DNA from 2 places in the Actinokineospora guangxiensis genome. Region 2 is predicted to be linked to the other one. Evidence: riboswitches for the same ligand, from Rfam matches in the RefSeq annotation. Region 2 holds a riboswitch; the other holds the start of a gene.

Region 1 (7,069 bases), 370 kb from region 2:
GGTCGGCACCGTGCCGATCTACCAGGCGCTGGAGAAGGTCGGCGGCGACCCGGCGAAGCTGAGCTGGGAGGTCTACCGCGACACCGTGCTCGAACAGTGCGAGCAGGGCGTGGACTACATGACCGTGCACGCGGGCGTGCTGCTGCGCTACGTGCCGCTGACGGCCAAGCGGGTCACCGGGATCGTCTCGCGCGGCGGGTCGATCATGGCGGCGTGGTGCCTGGCGCACCACCGGGAGTCGTTCCTCTACACGCACTTCGAGGAGCTGTGCGACATCCTGCGCGCCTACGACGTCACCTTCTCCCTCGGCGACGGCCTGCGCCCCGGCTCCATCGCCGACGCCAACGACGCCGCCCAGTTCGCCGAGCTGCGCACGCTGGGCGAGCTGACCCACATCGCCCGCGCCAAGGACGTGCAGGTGATGATCGAGGGGCCCGGCCACGTGCCGATGCACAAGATCGCCGAGAACGTGCGGCTGGAGGAGGAGCTGTGCGGCGAGGCGCCGTTCTACACCCTCGGTCCACTCGCGACGGACATCGCGCCCGGCTACGACCACATCACCTCGGCCATCGGCGCCGCGCAGATCGGCTGGCTGGGCACGGCGATGCTCTGCTACGTGACGCCGAAGGAGCACCTGGGCCTGCCCAACCGCGATGACGTCAAGACCGGCGTCATCACCTACAAGATCGCCGCGCACAGCGCCGACCTCGCCAAGGGGCACCCGCGCGCCCAGGAGCGCGACGACGCGCTGTCCAAGGCGCGCTTCGAGTTCCGCTGGACCGACCAGTTCAACCTGGCGCTGGACCCGGACACCGCGCGCTCCTTCCACGACGAGACACTGCCCGCCGAACCGGCCAAGACCGCGCACTTCTGCTCGATGTGCGGGCCGAAGTTCTGCTCGATGAAGATCACCCAGGACGTGCGGCGCTACGCCGAGGAGCACGGCCTGGACTCCGCCGAGGCGATCGAGGCGGGCATGGCGGCCAAGTCCACCGAGTTCGGCGAGCAGGGCGGCAAGGTCTACCTGCCGATCGTGCCGTGACCCCACCGCGCGTGCTCACCATCGCCGGGTCGGATTCCGGCGGCGGCGCCGGGCTGCAGGCCGACCTGCGCACGTTCTTCGCGTGCGGGGTGCACGGCATGACGGCCGTGACGGCGGTGACGGTGCAGAACTCGGTGGGCGTCAGCGACTACCACGTCATCCCGCCGGAGGTGGTGGCCGCGCAGATCCGGGCGGTCGCCACCGACATCGGCGTGCAGGCGGCCAAGACCGGCATGCTGGCCACCGCCGAGACCATCGCCGCGATCGCCGACGCGCTCGACCAGGTCCACATCGGACCACTGGTGGTCGATCCCGTGGCCGCGTCGATGCACGGCGACCAGCTGCTGCGCGACGAGGCACTGGACGCGCTGAAGTCGCTGCTGTTCCCGCGCGCGGAGATCGTCACGCCGAACCTGGACGAGGTCCGGCTGCTCACCGGGATCGACGTCACAGACCGCGTCCGGCAATACGCGGCGGCGGAGGCTCTGCACGCGATGGGCCCGAAGTGGGTGCTGGTCAAGGGCGGGCACCTGTGGACCGATCCGTCCTGTGTGGACCTGCTGTTCGACGGCGCGGAGTTCACCGAGCTGGACGGGCCGAGGTTCGACGTCAAGGACACCCACGGCAGCGGCGACACCCTCGCCTCGGTGATCACCTCGGCGCTGGCGAAGGGCAGGACCGTTCCCGAGGCGGCACGCCTGGGCAAGGCGTTCATCGTGGAGTCGGTGCGCGCGGCCTACCCGCTGGGCGCCGGTGTCGGGCCGGTTTCACCGCTGTGGCGGCTGCCGGACGCCGAGACGTTCCTCCATATGGAGTAATGTTCCGGCGGTGATCAGTCGCTCCGCAGCCCGGTCGTTCGTCGAACGCCCCCGGTTCCAGCAGGTCGTCATCGGGGTGATCGTGCTCAACGCGGTCACCCTGGGCCTGCAGACGTCCCGCTCGGTCACCGCCGAGCACGGGGAGCTGCTCATGGCGCTCGACCGGGCCGCGCTGGTCTTCTTCGTGACGGAGATCGCCGTGCGGCTCTACGCCCACGGCCGCGAGTTCTTCCGCGACCCGTGGAGCCTGTTCGACCTGGTCGTCGTCGGCATCGCGCTGATCCCGGCGGTGGGCCCGTTCGCCGTGCTGCGGTCGTTGCGCGTGCTGCGGGTGCTGCGGCTGTTCACCGCGATCCCGGCGATGCGCCGCGTCGTCGGCGGGCTGCTGTCGTCGCTGCCCGGCATGGCCTCGATCATCGTGCTGCTCGGCCTCGTGCTGTACGTGGCGGGCGTGCTGGCGACGACGCTGTTCGGCGCGGTGCGGCCCGAGGAGTTCGGCTCGCTGGACCACTCGCTGTTCACCCTGTTCCAGATCATGATCGGCGAGGTCGGCATGGACGTCGCCAAGGACGTCATGGCCGCCGAGCCGCTGGCCTGGATCTTCTTCGTGGTCTACATCGTGGTGTCCAGCTTCGCGGTGCTGAACCTGTTCATCGGCGTCATCGTCTCCAGCGTCGAATCCGAGTTCACCCGCGAGCAGTTCGCCGCCGAGGAGCAGCGCGACGCCGAGGAGACCGTCGTCGTGGCATCGATCCTGGCCGAGCTGAAGGCCCTGCGCGCCGAGGTCGCCGACCTGCGCGGGGTCACTCGGGAAGAAGCGTCTCCAGGACGGGGATAGCCGCCATCAGCAGCGCCCGCTCGTCCTCGCCGAGCCGGTCCAGGCGCCGCCCCAGGTCCTGCACCCGGCTCGACCGCACCCCCGAGACGACCCGCTCCCCGTCCTCGGTGGCGCGCACCAGCCACGCCCGCCGGTCGGCCGGATCGGGCTCGCGGAGCACGTATCCGGCCTCCACCAGCCCGGCCACGACCCGCGACATCGTCGGCGCGGCCACCCCTTCCTTCGCCGCGAGGTCTCCGAGCCGCTGCTCCCCGGCATGCACCAGTGTGGACAGTGCCGACAGCGACCCGTGCCCGATCCCGGCGCCGCCGGAGCGCCGCAGCGAGCGCGAGAGCCTCCCGATCGCCAGGTAGAGGCGGGCGGCGATGTCGGTCTCCGCGAGGGCAGGCGCGGCGGGGTCCACCGGGTTCGGGTCCGCCGGGCCAGAGTTCACCGGGCCAGAGTTCACCGGGCCAGAGTTCATCGGGACATTGTCGCCGAATCCGGACAGCCGCCCAACGCCCACCCGGGCGTTGGGACGGCCTCAGCGCGGCGGGCTGGACGCCTGGGCCCAGAAGCGCTGGGGAATCCGGCCCGCCGACCGGGCGAGGCGGCCGGCGATCACGGCGTGGCGCATGGCAGTGGCCATCCGCTCGGGGGATTCGGCCCGGGTGACGGCGGTGGCGAGGAGGACGGCCGCGCAGCCGAGTTCCATGGCCAGGGCCGCGTCGGAGGCGGTGCCGATGCCCGCGTCCAGGATCACCGGGACGGCCGCGCGGGCGACGATCAGCTCGATGTTGTGCGGGTTGCGGATGCCGAGGCCGGTGCCGATCGGCGAGCCGAGCGGCATGACGGCGGCGCAGCCCGCTTCCTCCAGCCGCAGCGCCAACACCGGATCGTCATTCGTGTAAGGGAGAACGACGAAACCGTCCTCGACCAACGTGTGGGCGGCTTCCAGCAGCTCCACCGGGTCGGGCAGCAGGGTGCGGTCGTCGGCGACGACCTCCAGTTTCACCCAGTTCGTGCCGAGGGCCTCGCGGGCGAGGCGGGCGGTGAGGACGGCCTCGGCTGCGGTGCGGCAGCCCGCGGTGTTGGGCAGCGGGTCGATGCCGGTGCGGCGCAGCAGGTCCAGGACGCCGGTGCCGGTCCCGGCGTCGACCCGGCGCAGGGAGACGGTGGTCAGCTCGGTGCCGGAGGCGAGCAGGGCGCGTTCCAGCACGGCCAGGTTGGCCGCGCCGCCGGTGCCGGTGATCAGCCGCGATGAGTACTCGCGGCCGGCGATGACGAGTGGGTCGTCCACGGTCAGCCTCCCTGCACGGCGGTCAGCACTTCCAGCACCGCACCCGGCGCCACCACGGCCGTCGCGTGCGCCGCCCTGGGCACGACGGCCCCGTCGACGGCGACGGCGACCCCGGCCGACGGCAGCCCGAGCCCGGCCAGCACCGCCGCCACCGTCGCGCCGTCGGCGACCTCGCGGTCGACCCCGTTCACGGCGATCCTCATCGGACTCCTTCCCTGACCAGCTCCAGCACCGCGTCCGCCGTGGTGGGCGCGAGGAGCAGGCCGTTGCGGTGGTGGCCGGTGGCGGCGATGACGCCCGGTTCCAGCCACCCGACCTTCGGCACGTTGTCCGGGCTGCCCGCGCGCAGCCCGGCGGCGGACTCGACCAGCGCGTACTCGCCGACGCCCGGCAGCACGACCTCGGCGTCGGCGATCAGGTCGCGCACGCCGCCCGCGGTGACCTCGGTGTCGTAGCCGACCTCGTGCTGGGTGGCGCCGAGCACCAGCGACCCGTCGCCGCGTGGCACGAGGTAGACGGGGCGCCCGGACACCAGCGCGCGCACGGTGCGCGTGGGCGGGGGCAGGACCCCCGGGCGGGCGCGCAGGCGCAGGATCTCGCCCTTCACCGGCCGGACGAACCCGCTCAGCGCCGGGTGCAGGTCCCGGCTGCGGGCCCCGGCCGCGACGACCACCGCGTCACACTCCACAGTAGACTTATCCGGCGCTTCCGGGGCAGGGTCGGACAATTCGACCACTCCGGGCCGCACGGCGGTCGCCGGCGCTGTGAGAAACCGCACACCCCCGGCCGCGCACGCACGGAGCAGCGCGCCGATCAGCTCGCGGTTGTCCACCGCCAGGTCGCCCGGCACGGACAGCCCCGAACGGACCCGCGGCCCCAGGCACGGCTCCAGCCGCCGCGCCGCCCGCCCGCTGATCCGCTCGACCTCGCGCCCACGCCCGGCCAGGTACCCGGCCAGCGCCGCCAGCACCGCCGCGTCGGCCGGGTCCACCGCCAGCACCAGCGTCCCCGCGCCGAGCAGCCCGACGCCCAGCTCCTCGGCGAAGGACGGCCAGCGCTCCAGCGCGGCGGAACCCAGCTCCAGCGCCGCCTCCTCGCCCGGCCACGACTCGGTGACCGGGGCCAGCATGCCGCCCGCCACCCACGACGCGCCCCGGCCGGGTTCGGGATCGATGAGCCGCACGGCGTGCCCGGCGGCGGCCAGCCGCCACGCGCACGCCAACCCGATGACACCGCCACCCACGACGGCCAGCTGTCCCACTTGTCCCACGCTCCCTGCGCCGGCATGACCCGGATCAGGTTCGACGGTCGGAGCGCGCCAGCTCCCTCTCAGCCCGTACCCGGACTCCCGTGCGACCAGACCCCAACCGTAGCGTGCGATCCATGCCCGGACTAGACGCCGCCCAGATCCGCGCCCGCCTGGCCTCGGCGCGGCTGTACCTGTGCACCGGGCTGCGGCCCGACCTCGCCGAGTTCGTCGACGCCGCGCTGCGCGGCGGCGTCGACATCGTGCAGCTGCGGGAGAAGGGCCTGGAGGCCAGGCCGGAACTGGCCGCGCTGGAGCCCATCGCGCAGCTGTGCGCCGAGCACGGGGCGCTGCTGGCGGTCAACGACCGCGCCGACGTCGCGCTCGCCTCCGGCGCCGACATCCTGCACCTCGGCCAGGACGACCTGCCGGTGCCGCTGGCCCGCCGGGTCGCGGGCGCGGACATCGCCGTCGGCCGCTCCACCCACGACCTCGCCCAGGCCCGCGCCGCCGCGGCCGAGCCGGGCGTGGACTACTTCTGCACCGGCCCCTGCTGGCCGACCCCCACCAAGCCCGGCAGGCCCGCCCCCGGCCTCGACCTCGTGCGCGCCACCGCGGCGCTGGGCCAGGACCGTCCGTGGTTCGCCATCGGCGGCATCGACGCGGCCAGGATGGGCGAGGTCACCGCGGCGGGCGCGGAGCGCGTCGTCGTCGTGCGCGCGCTGACCGAAGCGACCGATCCCACTGCCGCGGCACGCGACCTGCGCGCCGCGCTGGGGCAGACTGGCTGACGTGGACCTGGTCACCCTCGCCGACATCGAAGCCGCCGCCGGGCGCGTCGCCGGAACGGCCGTGCGCACCCCGCTGCTCCCCTGCCCGTGGGCCCCGCGCAGCCCGCTGTGGCTCAAGCCGGAGAACCTGCAGCCCATCGGCGCCTTCAAGATCCGCGGCGCGTACAACGCCATCGCCCGGCTGACCGACGAGCAGCGCGCCCGCGGCGTCGTCGCCTACTCCAGCGGCAACCACGCCCAGGCCGTGGCCTACGCCGCCCGCGAGTTCGGCATCCGCGCCTGGATCGTGGTGCCGAAGGACACCCCGGTGGTCAAGATCGAGGCGACCCGCTCGCACGGGGCCGATGTGGTGCTCAGCGAGGTCGGGCAGCGCGAGGCGAAGGCCGCCGAGATCCAGGCCGAGACCGGCGCGGCGCTGATCCCGCCGTTCGACCACCCGGACGTCATCGCGGGCCAGGGCACCATCGGCCTGGAGATCGCCGAGGACCTGCCCGAGGCCGACGTGGTGCTGGTGCCGGTCAGCGGCGGCGGCCTGATCTCCGGGGTAGCCACCGCGATCAAGCACCGCTCGCCGAAGACGCAGGTGTGGGCCGTGGAGCCGGAGCTGGCCGCCGACACCGCGGCGAGCCTGGCCGCGGGCGAACTCGTCGACTGGTCGGTCGCCGACCGCAACCGCACCATCGCCGACGGCCTGCGCAGCCAGCCGTCCCCGCTCACCTTCGCCCACCAACAGGCCTATGTGGACGGCATCGTCACGGTGTCGGAGGCGGAGATCCGCGCGGCCGTGGCGCTGCTGGCCGAGAAGGCGAACCTGGTGGCCGAGCCCAGCGGCGCGGTCTCCGTCGCCGGCTACCTCAACCGCGACCTGCCCGAGGGCAGGACGGTCGCGGTGATCTCCGGCGGCAACATCGACCCGGCGGTGTTCACCGAGATCCTGGCCCGGTAGCGGCCAGGACGTTGCCGCGCACGCCGACGGCCATCAGCCCGCCGAGGGCGGCCATCACCGCGCAGATGACCAGCGTGGTCTTCCACGCCGCGGTGAGCGCGACCGGGTC
Region 2 (7,069 bases):
GCGCTCGCCGCGCATGCGCAGCCCGAAGGCGACGTTGCCCGCGACGTCGCGGTGCGGGAACAGCTGGCCGTCCTGGAAGACCAGGCCGAACCCGCGGCGGTGCACCGGCACGCCGGACAGGTCGGTCCCGTCCCAGGACACCCGTCCCCGGGCGGGTTCCAGGCCGGCGACGGCGCGCAGCAGCGTCGACTTGCCGCAGCCGGAGGGGCCCAGCAGGGCGAGCACCTCGCCGTCGCCGATCTCGAAATCCACATCGGACACAGCAGCGACAGATCCGTAGTGGACTGTCAGGCCGGTGGCGCTGAGCATCAGAACTCCCCCAACTCGCCCGCGCGCAGGCGTTCCACGACGAGGACGACCGCGACGGTCACCAGCATCAGCAGCGTGCAGGCGGCGTAGGCCATCTGCGCGTTCAGCTCGCCGGGGCGGGCGACCAGCCGCCCGATCACCACCGGCAGGGTGGCGGTGTCCGGGCGGGCCAGGAAGCTCGTCGCGCCGAACTCGCCGAGCGCGACGACGTAGCCGAACCCGGCCGCGGCCAGCAGCGACCGCGCGGCCAGCGGCAGGTCGACCTCCCGCCACACCCGCCACGGCCCGGCGCCCAGCGACGCTGCGGCCTGGCGCAGCCGCTCATCGATCGAGCGCAGCACGGGCAGGACCAGCCGCACCACCAGCGGCGTCACCACGAGCGCCTGGGCCAGCGGGACCAGCGCCGCGGAGGTGCGCAGGTCGCCGGGAAGGGCGTCGAGGGTGATCAGGTAGCCGAAGCCGACGGTCACCGCGGACACCCCCAGCGGCAGCATCAGCGCGGTGTCGAGGGCGTCGACGAACCGCGCCCGGCGCAGCGCCACCAGCGCGACCGAGGCGCTGATGCCCAGCACCAGCGCCAGGACCGTGGCGTCGGTGGCCGCGCGCAGCGAGTTCATCGCCGCCTCCCAGCCGGTCACCGACAGCGAGCCGCGGAACCCGGTTCCCGACAGCGCCGCGTAGCCCGCGAACCCGCCGTCGAAGGACCGGACGACCAGCGAGGCGATCGGCGCGACCAGCAGCGCCAGGACCACCCCGGCCGCGCCGACGACCCACCACTCGCCGCCGCTCGGCCCGCGCGTGCCCTCGGCGCGCGGGCGCAGCGCCAGCGCCGACTCGCGCCGCCGCCGCGCCCGCGCGCCCAGCACCAGCACCGCGACCACGGCCGCCACCTGCAGCAGCGACAGCGCCGCCGCCCCGGAGAGGTCCAGCAGCTCGACGGTGCGCAGATAGATCTCGGTCTCCAGCGTCCGGTGCCGGGCGCCGCCGAGCAGCAGCACGACACCGAAGCTGGTGGCGCAGAACAGGAACACGACCGCTGCGGCGGAGCCCAGCGCCGGGGTCAGCGCGGGCAGCGTCACCGAGGTGAACGTGCGCAGGCGCGAGGCGCCCAGCGACCGGGCCGCGTCCTCGGCGCGGCGGTCCAGGTGCGCCCACAGCCCGCCGACGGTGCGCGCCACGACGGCGACGTTGAAGAACGCGTTGGCCAGCACGATCGCGAGCACCCCGCCGCCCATCAGCGACCGGAACGCCAGGCCGACCACCACCGTGGGCAGCACGAACGGAACCAGCACCAGCGCCCGCACCACCGCGGCCCCCGGCAGCCGCACCCTGGCCAGCAGGAACGCCACCGGCATCCCGGCGAGCACGGCCACCGCGGTCGCCGCGGCCGCCTGCCCGACGGTGAACCCGACCAGCGCCCAGGTCTGCCCCTCGGCGAGCACGGCGAGCGCGTCGCCGTCGAGGCCGCGGCGCACGATGGCGGCCACCGGCCAGGCGAAGAAGACCGCCAGGAAGCCCAGCGGCAGCAGGCCCAGCAGCGCCGGGCTCAGCCCTGGACGGCCGCGCGCCACTGCTGCACCCACCGCTCCCGGTTGGCCTGGATCTCCGCCGCGGGCAGCGTGGCGGGCTCGGCGGGCAGCGGCGCGGCCTTCTGCCACGACTCGGGCAGCTCGACGTCGGAGCGCGAGGGGTAGACGTACATCAGCTCCGGGACGGTGCGCTGGAACTCCGGGGACACGAGCAGGTCGACCACCTGGCCCGCGTCGGCCGGGTTCTTCGCGCCCGCCAGCACGCCCGCGTACTCGACCTGGCGGAAGCAGGTGTCCAGGACGGCCTGGGTGCGCGGCTGCCCGTCCTCGCCGATCTCCGCCGACGGCGAGGACGCGTAGGACACCACGATCGGGCGCGGCCCGTTGCCGGAGGAGCCGGAGAACTCCTGCGTGTAGGCCTCCTCCCAGCCCGCGACGACCAGCACGCCGTTGGCGCGCAGCTTCTCCCAGTAGCCCACCCAGCCGTCGCCGAAGTGCGCGACCGTGCCGAGCAGGAACGCCAGGCCGGGCGAGGAGGTCGCCGGGTCCTCCACGACCAGCAGGTCCTTGTAGCGGGGATCGGCCAGCTCGTCGAAGCCCTTGGGCACGGGCAGCTTCCGCTCGGCGAGCGCGGCGGTGTCGACGTTGACGCACACGTCGCCGACGTCGACGGCGGTCAGCCGGTTGGTGTCGTCCACGGCGTAGCTCCCCGGCCCAGCGTCCGCCGCCGACGAGCGGTGCTCGGCGAAGACGCCCTCGTCCAGGGCGCGCGAGGCGAAGGTGGTGTCGACGCCGAAGGCGACATCGCCGATGGGGCTGGCCTTGGTGAGCACCAGCTGGTTGGTCAGCGCGCCCGCGTCACCGCTCTTGCGGACCTCGATCCGGATGCCGGTGCGGGCGGTGAAGGCGTCGAAGACGGCCTGGTCGTGGGCGAAGGAGTCGTGGGTGACGAGCACCACGGCGCGGTCGCCGGGCGGTTCGTCGCCCCCGCCCAGCGAACATCCGGCGAGCAGCAGCGCGGCCAGGGCGATCGGGGTGCGGCGCATGGGGTGGTTCCTCCTCGGGCGTGCGCCACGAGGCCCTCCCTGCGCAGGCATGACCCTGATCAGGTGTGACGGTCGAGGGCTTGTCGCCCTCCTCTCAGCCCGGCGCAACCGGACTCCCGTGGCGCTGTGAGCGTACGCCCCGCCCAGCGGCCAAGATGGGGCCCATGGGTGAACTGCTGAGAGACGCCGAGATCGGCAAGGCGCTTGGCCAGCTTCCGCGCTGGCGGCTGGTCGAGGGCGGCCTGGAGCGGGAGGTCGAGCTGGACTCGTTCCCGCAGGCCATCCAGGTCGTGAACCGGGTGGCCGAGATCGCCGAGAACGACGACCACCATCCCGACATCGACATCCGCTGGCGCACGCTGAGGTTCCGGTGCAGCACGCACTCGGTGAACGGGATCACGGCCAAGGACGTGCGCCTGGCCGCCGAGATCGACGGCGTGGTCGAGTCGATCAGCGCCTGAACGGCCCGGTCACCTCGTAGGTGATGCCGCCGCTGCTGCTGCCGGACGTGCCGCGCTGTGAGGAGAAGTACAGCCGGTCGCCCGCCGGGCTGAACGCGGGCCCGGTGATCTCCGATCCCGACTGTCCGCCGACGCGCAGGAACGGCGCGACGACGCCGGCCGGGGTGATCACGCAGATCTCCAGGTTCCCGCCGTCCTCGGCGACGAACAGGTCGCCGTTGGCCGCGCCGGTGATGTTGTCGACGCCGGTCAGCGGCGGTGCGCCGCCGCTGACCAGGCTGTCGTCGTAGGTGAGGGAGAGGGTGGAGGCGGTGGCGTCGTAGGCCCAGACGCGGTTGTCGCCCTTGGTGGTGAACCAGCAGGTGCCGTCGGCGTAGTAGCAGCCCTCGCCGCCGTTGAAGCGCTTGGCGCCGGAGACCTGGTAGCGGGTGGCGGTGGGGCTGCCGTCGGGATCGGGGACGGTCGCCCAGGTGACCGGCCCGCTGGTCGCTGTCCCGCCGCGCATCACCTGGAGGGTGCCGCTGCCCAGGTCGCCCCAGGTCGTGGGCCGGAAGCGGTAGAGGCAGCCGTCGGCGACGTCCTCGGTGAGGTAGACGTAGCCGTGCTCGGCGTCGACCGCGCACGCCTCGTGCTTGAACCGCCCCATCGCCGGTCGGACGACCGCGGGGTTCACGCCCCACGGGTCGGTCTCGTAGACCTGCCCGTCGGAGACCTCCTCGCAGGAGAGCCAGGTGTTCCAGGGCGTCGCGCCACCGGCGCAGTTGACGTTGGTGTTGGCCAGCGTGCGGTAGGCGCCGGTGATCCGGCCCTGCGCGTCGAACCTGACCGCGCCGACCCCGCCGGTGCCGGAGACCTCGCTGTTGGAGACGTAGATCCAGCCGCTCCCGTCGGCGAAGCACGCCCCGCCGTCGGGCGCCGGGTGCCAGGTGTAGTTCGTCCCGGCGACCTTCTGCCCACTCCTGGCCACCACCCGGCTGGTGAACCCGGCGGGCAGCCTGATCCCGTTGCCGTCGGCCGCCAGCAGCCCCCCGTACGGACTGGCCCCCGGCTGCGCCCCCGCCGCGAACGCCTGCCCCCACGACGCCCCACCGAACGCCGCCGCCGCACCGCCGACCACCGCCACCCGCAGGAAACCGCGCCGTTCCATGATCCTCCGATCATCGGGTTCGCCGGATCGGACGCTAGGAGCGGCAGCTGTCGCCGAGACCACGCCGCGATGATGATCACGCGGCGGTTCGGTGAAGGATCAGTCCGCGGGACGGCGGGGCGAAGCCGCTGTCGGCCTTGTCCAGGCCGACAGCCGGGCGGCGACCTCGGAGTACTGGAGCGCGCCGGTCGCGGCCGCGATCACCAGGTCGTGGGCGTCGTCCACCGAGGTCAGCGGCGAGCGCGAGCAAGTCCTCCGGCGTGAGGTACTCGATGTTCACTGCGCCAAGCGGTCGAGCAGCGAGGCGTAGCGCTCACGCCCCCTCGGCGAGCATGGCCAGGGCGCACTCCTGCTCGTCGTTCAGCCGCAAAGTCATCGCCATGGCCGGTGCTACCAAATCGGTATCATGATCAACGGTCAGACGTTGAAGCGGAACTCCACCACGTCGCCGTCGGCCATGACGTAGTCCTTGCCCTCGATGCGGACCTTGCCCGCCGTCTTCGCCGAGGCCATCGAGCCCGCCGCCACCAGGTCCTCGAACGAGACGATCTCGGCCTTGATGAACCCGCGCTCGAAGTCGGTGTGGATGACACCGGCCGCCTGGGGAGCCGTCGCGCCCTGCGGGATGGTCCAGGCGCGGGCCTCCTTCGGCCCCGCGGTCAGGTAGGTCTGCAGGCCCAGGGTGTGGAACCCGGCGCGAGCGAGGGCGTAGAGGCCCGGCTCGTCCTGGCCGACGGACTCCAGCAGCTCGCGGCGGGACTCCTCGTCCAGTTCCAGCAGTTCGGCCTCCACCTTGGCGTCGAGGAAGACGGCGTCGGCGGGGGCGACGAGCTTGGCGAGTTCGGCGCGGCGGTCCGGGGAGGTCAGGACGGCCTCGTCGGCGTTGAAGACGTAGAGGAAGGGCTTCGCGGTGAGCAGGTGCATCTCGCGCAGCAGCGAGATGTCGACCTCGCGCTGGGCGGAGAAGAGGGTGCGACCGCCGTCGAGGATGTCCTTGGCCTTGGCCGCCGCGTCGGCCGCCGGGCGGGCGTCCTTGCGGGTGCGGGCTTCCTTCTCCAGGCGGGTGATCGCCTTCTCCAGGGTCTGGAGGTCGGCGAGGATCAGCTCGGTGTTGATGGTCTCGATGTCGGCCAGCGGGTCGACCTGGCCGTCGACGTGGATGACGTCGGGGTCGTCGAAGACGCGGATGACCTGGCAGATCGCGTTGGCCTCGCGAATGTTGGCGAGGAACTGGTTGCCCAGGCCCGCGCCCTCGGACGCGCCGCGCACGATGCCGGCGATGTCGACGAAGGACACCGTCGCGGGCACGGTCCGGGCGCTGCCGAAGACCTCGGCGAGCCGGTCCAGCCTCGGGTCGGGCAGCGGGACGACGCCGACGTTGGGCTCGATGGTGGCGAACGGGTAGTTCGCGGCGAGCACGTCGTTGTTCGTCAGGGCGTTGAAGAGGGTGGACTTGCCGACGTTGGGCAGGCCGACGATCCCGAGGGTCAAACTCACGACCGGCAGTCTACGGAGCCGCCCGACCGGCACCGACCAGGCAGTCTCGATCCACGGGGTATCCGAAACGTTACCAACACTTTTGCCAGTTTTCGTCACCCTTAGCCACGCGTCGTCCGCCGTAGGCATGCATAAGAGCGACCGTCTGCTAGGTAACAACGACCCATCCCTCAGCGATATGCGCACCCTGTGTACTGATCGTCCACGGTTAGACCGTAAGGATTAGCCCAAATGGACGCTAGTCACCACGTCAAGGGCAAACAACACTCCGTGAGCGCCCTGCTGTCATCCGCCTACCGGACCGACCAGGCATGCATTCAGCTCACCCGCTGAGGAAGAAGGACGTGGGATGACTCAACCCGAACGGCGACGGCCCGGCCGTCTCGCCATCGGCTTGGCGTTCACCACGGCTATCGCCAGTGCCATGCTGGCGATGCCGAACGCCAACGCCGCCGCGCCCGCGCAGGGCGCCGCGGATGAAGGACCTGCTCTGGGCAAGCACGACCAGCAGCTGCTGGCCGAGGCCAAGCAGGCAGGCGAGAAGACCGTCAAGGTCCTCATCGCCACGGATGAGGGCGCGGGCACCGCCGCCGTCGACGAGCTCGCCCGCAACGGCGCCGAGATCGAGTACCGCGCGGACAGCATCGGCTACGTCCGCGCCGAGGTCTCCGTCGACAAGGTCGAGAAGATCGCCAAGCTGCCCGGTGTGGCGGCGCTGGACGTCAGCGAGGTCATCCCGCTGGACAACCCGCGCCCCGAGGGCCAGGCCAACCCGACCCCGCAGACCCCGCCCGGCCCGTCGACCCCCAGGGTCAACGCGTACATGCCGACCGGCGACATCGGCTCCGCCCAGTGGGTCAACGACAACCCCCAGTGGGATGGGCGCGGCACGACCATCGCCATCGTGGACTCCGGCGTCGACCTGGACCACCCGGCGCTGAAGACGACCACCACCGGCGAGCGCAAGATCGTCGACTGGGTCACCTACACCGACCCGGGCTTCACCAACGGCGTCAACAACGACGACGACCCGACGTGGCTGCTGATGAACGGCACCCGCGACGGCGCAGCCGTCGGCCT

Evidence for each region. A riboswitch is a leader RNA that binds a small molecule or an ion and turns the genes downstream of it on or off. The one in region 2 is predicted to bind thiamine pyrophosphate.
Region 1: linked by a shared signal. The riboswitch ahead of thiO (glycine oxidase ThiO) and the one ahead of ACFPM7_RS09290 (thiamine ABC transporter substrate-binding protein) in region 2 are both predicted to bind thiamine pyrophosphate.

What each region holds. Positions count from the first base shown of each region.
Region 1 covers NZ_JBHSKF010000003.1:164,237-171,305, reverse strand. The annotation lists gene thiC (phosphomethylpyrimidine synthase ThiC) at 1-1,042, shown strand, start outside; gene thiD (bifunctional hydroxymethylpyrimidine kinase/phosphomethylpyrimidine kinase) at 1,039-1,860, shown strand; gene ACFPM7_RS07660 (ion transporter) at 1,871-2,698, shown strand; gene ACFPM7_RS07655 (MarR family winged helix-turn-helix transcriptional regulator) at 2,664-3,101, opposite strand; gene thiG (thiazole synthase) at 3,222-3,977, opposite strand; gene thiS (sulfur carrier protein ThiS) at 3,980-4,180, opposite strand; gene thiO (glycine oxidase ThiO) at 4,177-5,238, opposite strand; TPP riboswitch at 5,233-5,339, opposite strand; gene thiE (thiamine phosphate synthase) at 5,361-6,014, shown strand; gene ACFPM7_RS07630 (threonine ammonia-lyase) at 6,016-6,960, shown strand; gene ACFPM7_RS07625 (MFS transporter) at 6,938-7,069, opposite strand, start outside.
Region 2 covers NZ_JBHSKF010000003.1:534,625-541,693, reverse strand. The annotation lists gene ACFPM7_RS09300 (ABC transporter ATP-binding protein) at 1-312, opposite strand, end outside; gene ACFPM7_RS09295 (ABC transporter permease) at 309-1,892, opposite strand; gene ACFPM7_RS09290 (thiamine ABC transporter substrate-binding protein) at 1,856-2,884, opposite strand; TPP riboswitch at 2,904-3,014, opposite strand; gene ACFPM7_RS09285 (4a-hydroxytetrahydrobiopterin dehydratase) at 3,049-3,345, shown strand; gene ACFPM7_RS09280 (alkaline phosphatase PhoX) at 3,335-4,492, opposite strand; gene ACFPM7_RS09275 (hypothetical protein) at 4,592-4,717, opposite strand; gene ychF (redox-regulated ATPase YchF) at 4,910-5,989, opposite strand; gene ACFPM7_RS09265 (S8 family serine peptidase) at 6,339-7,069, shown strand, end outside.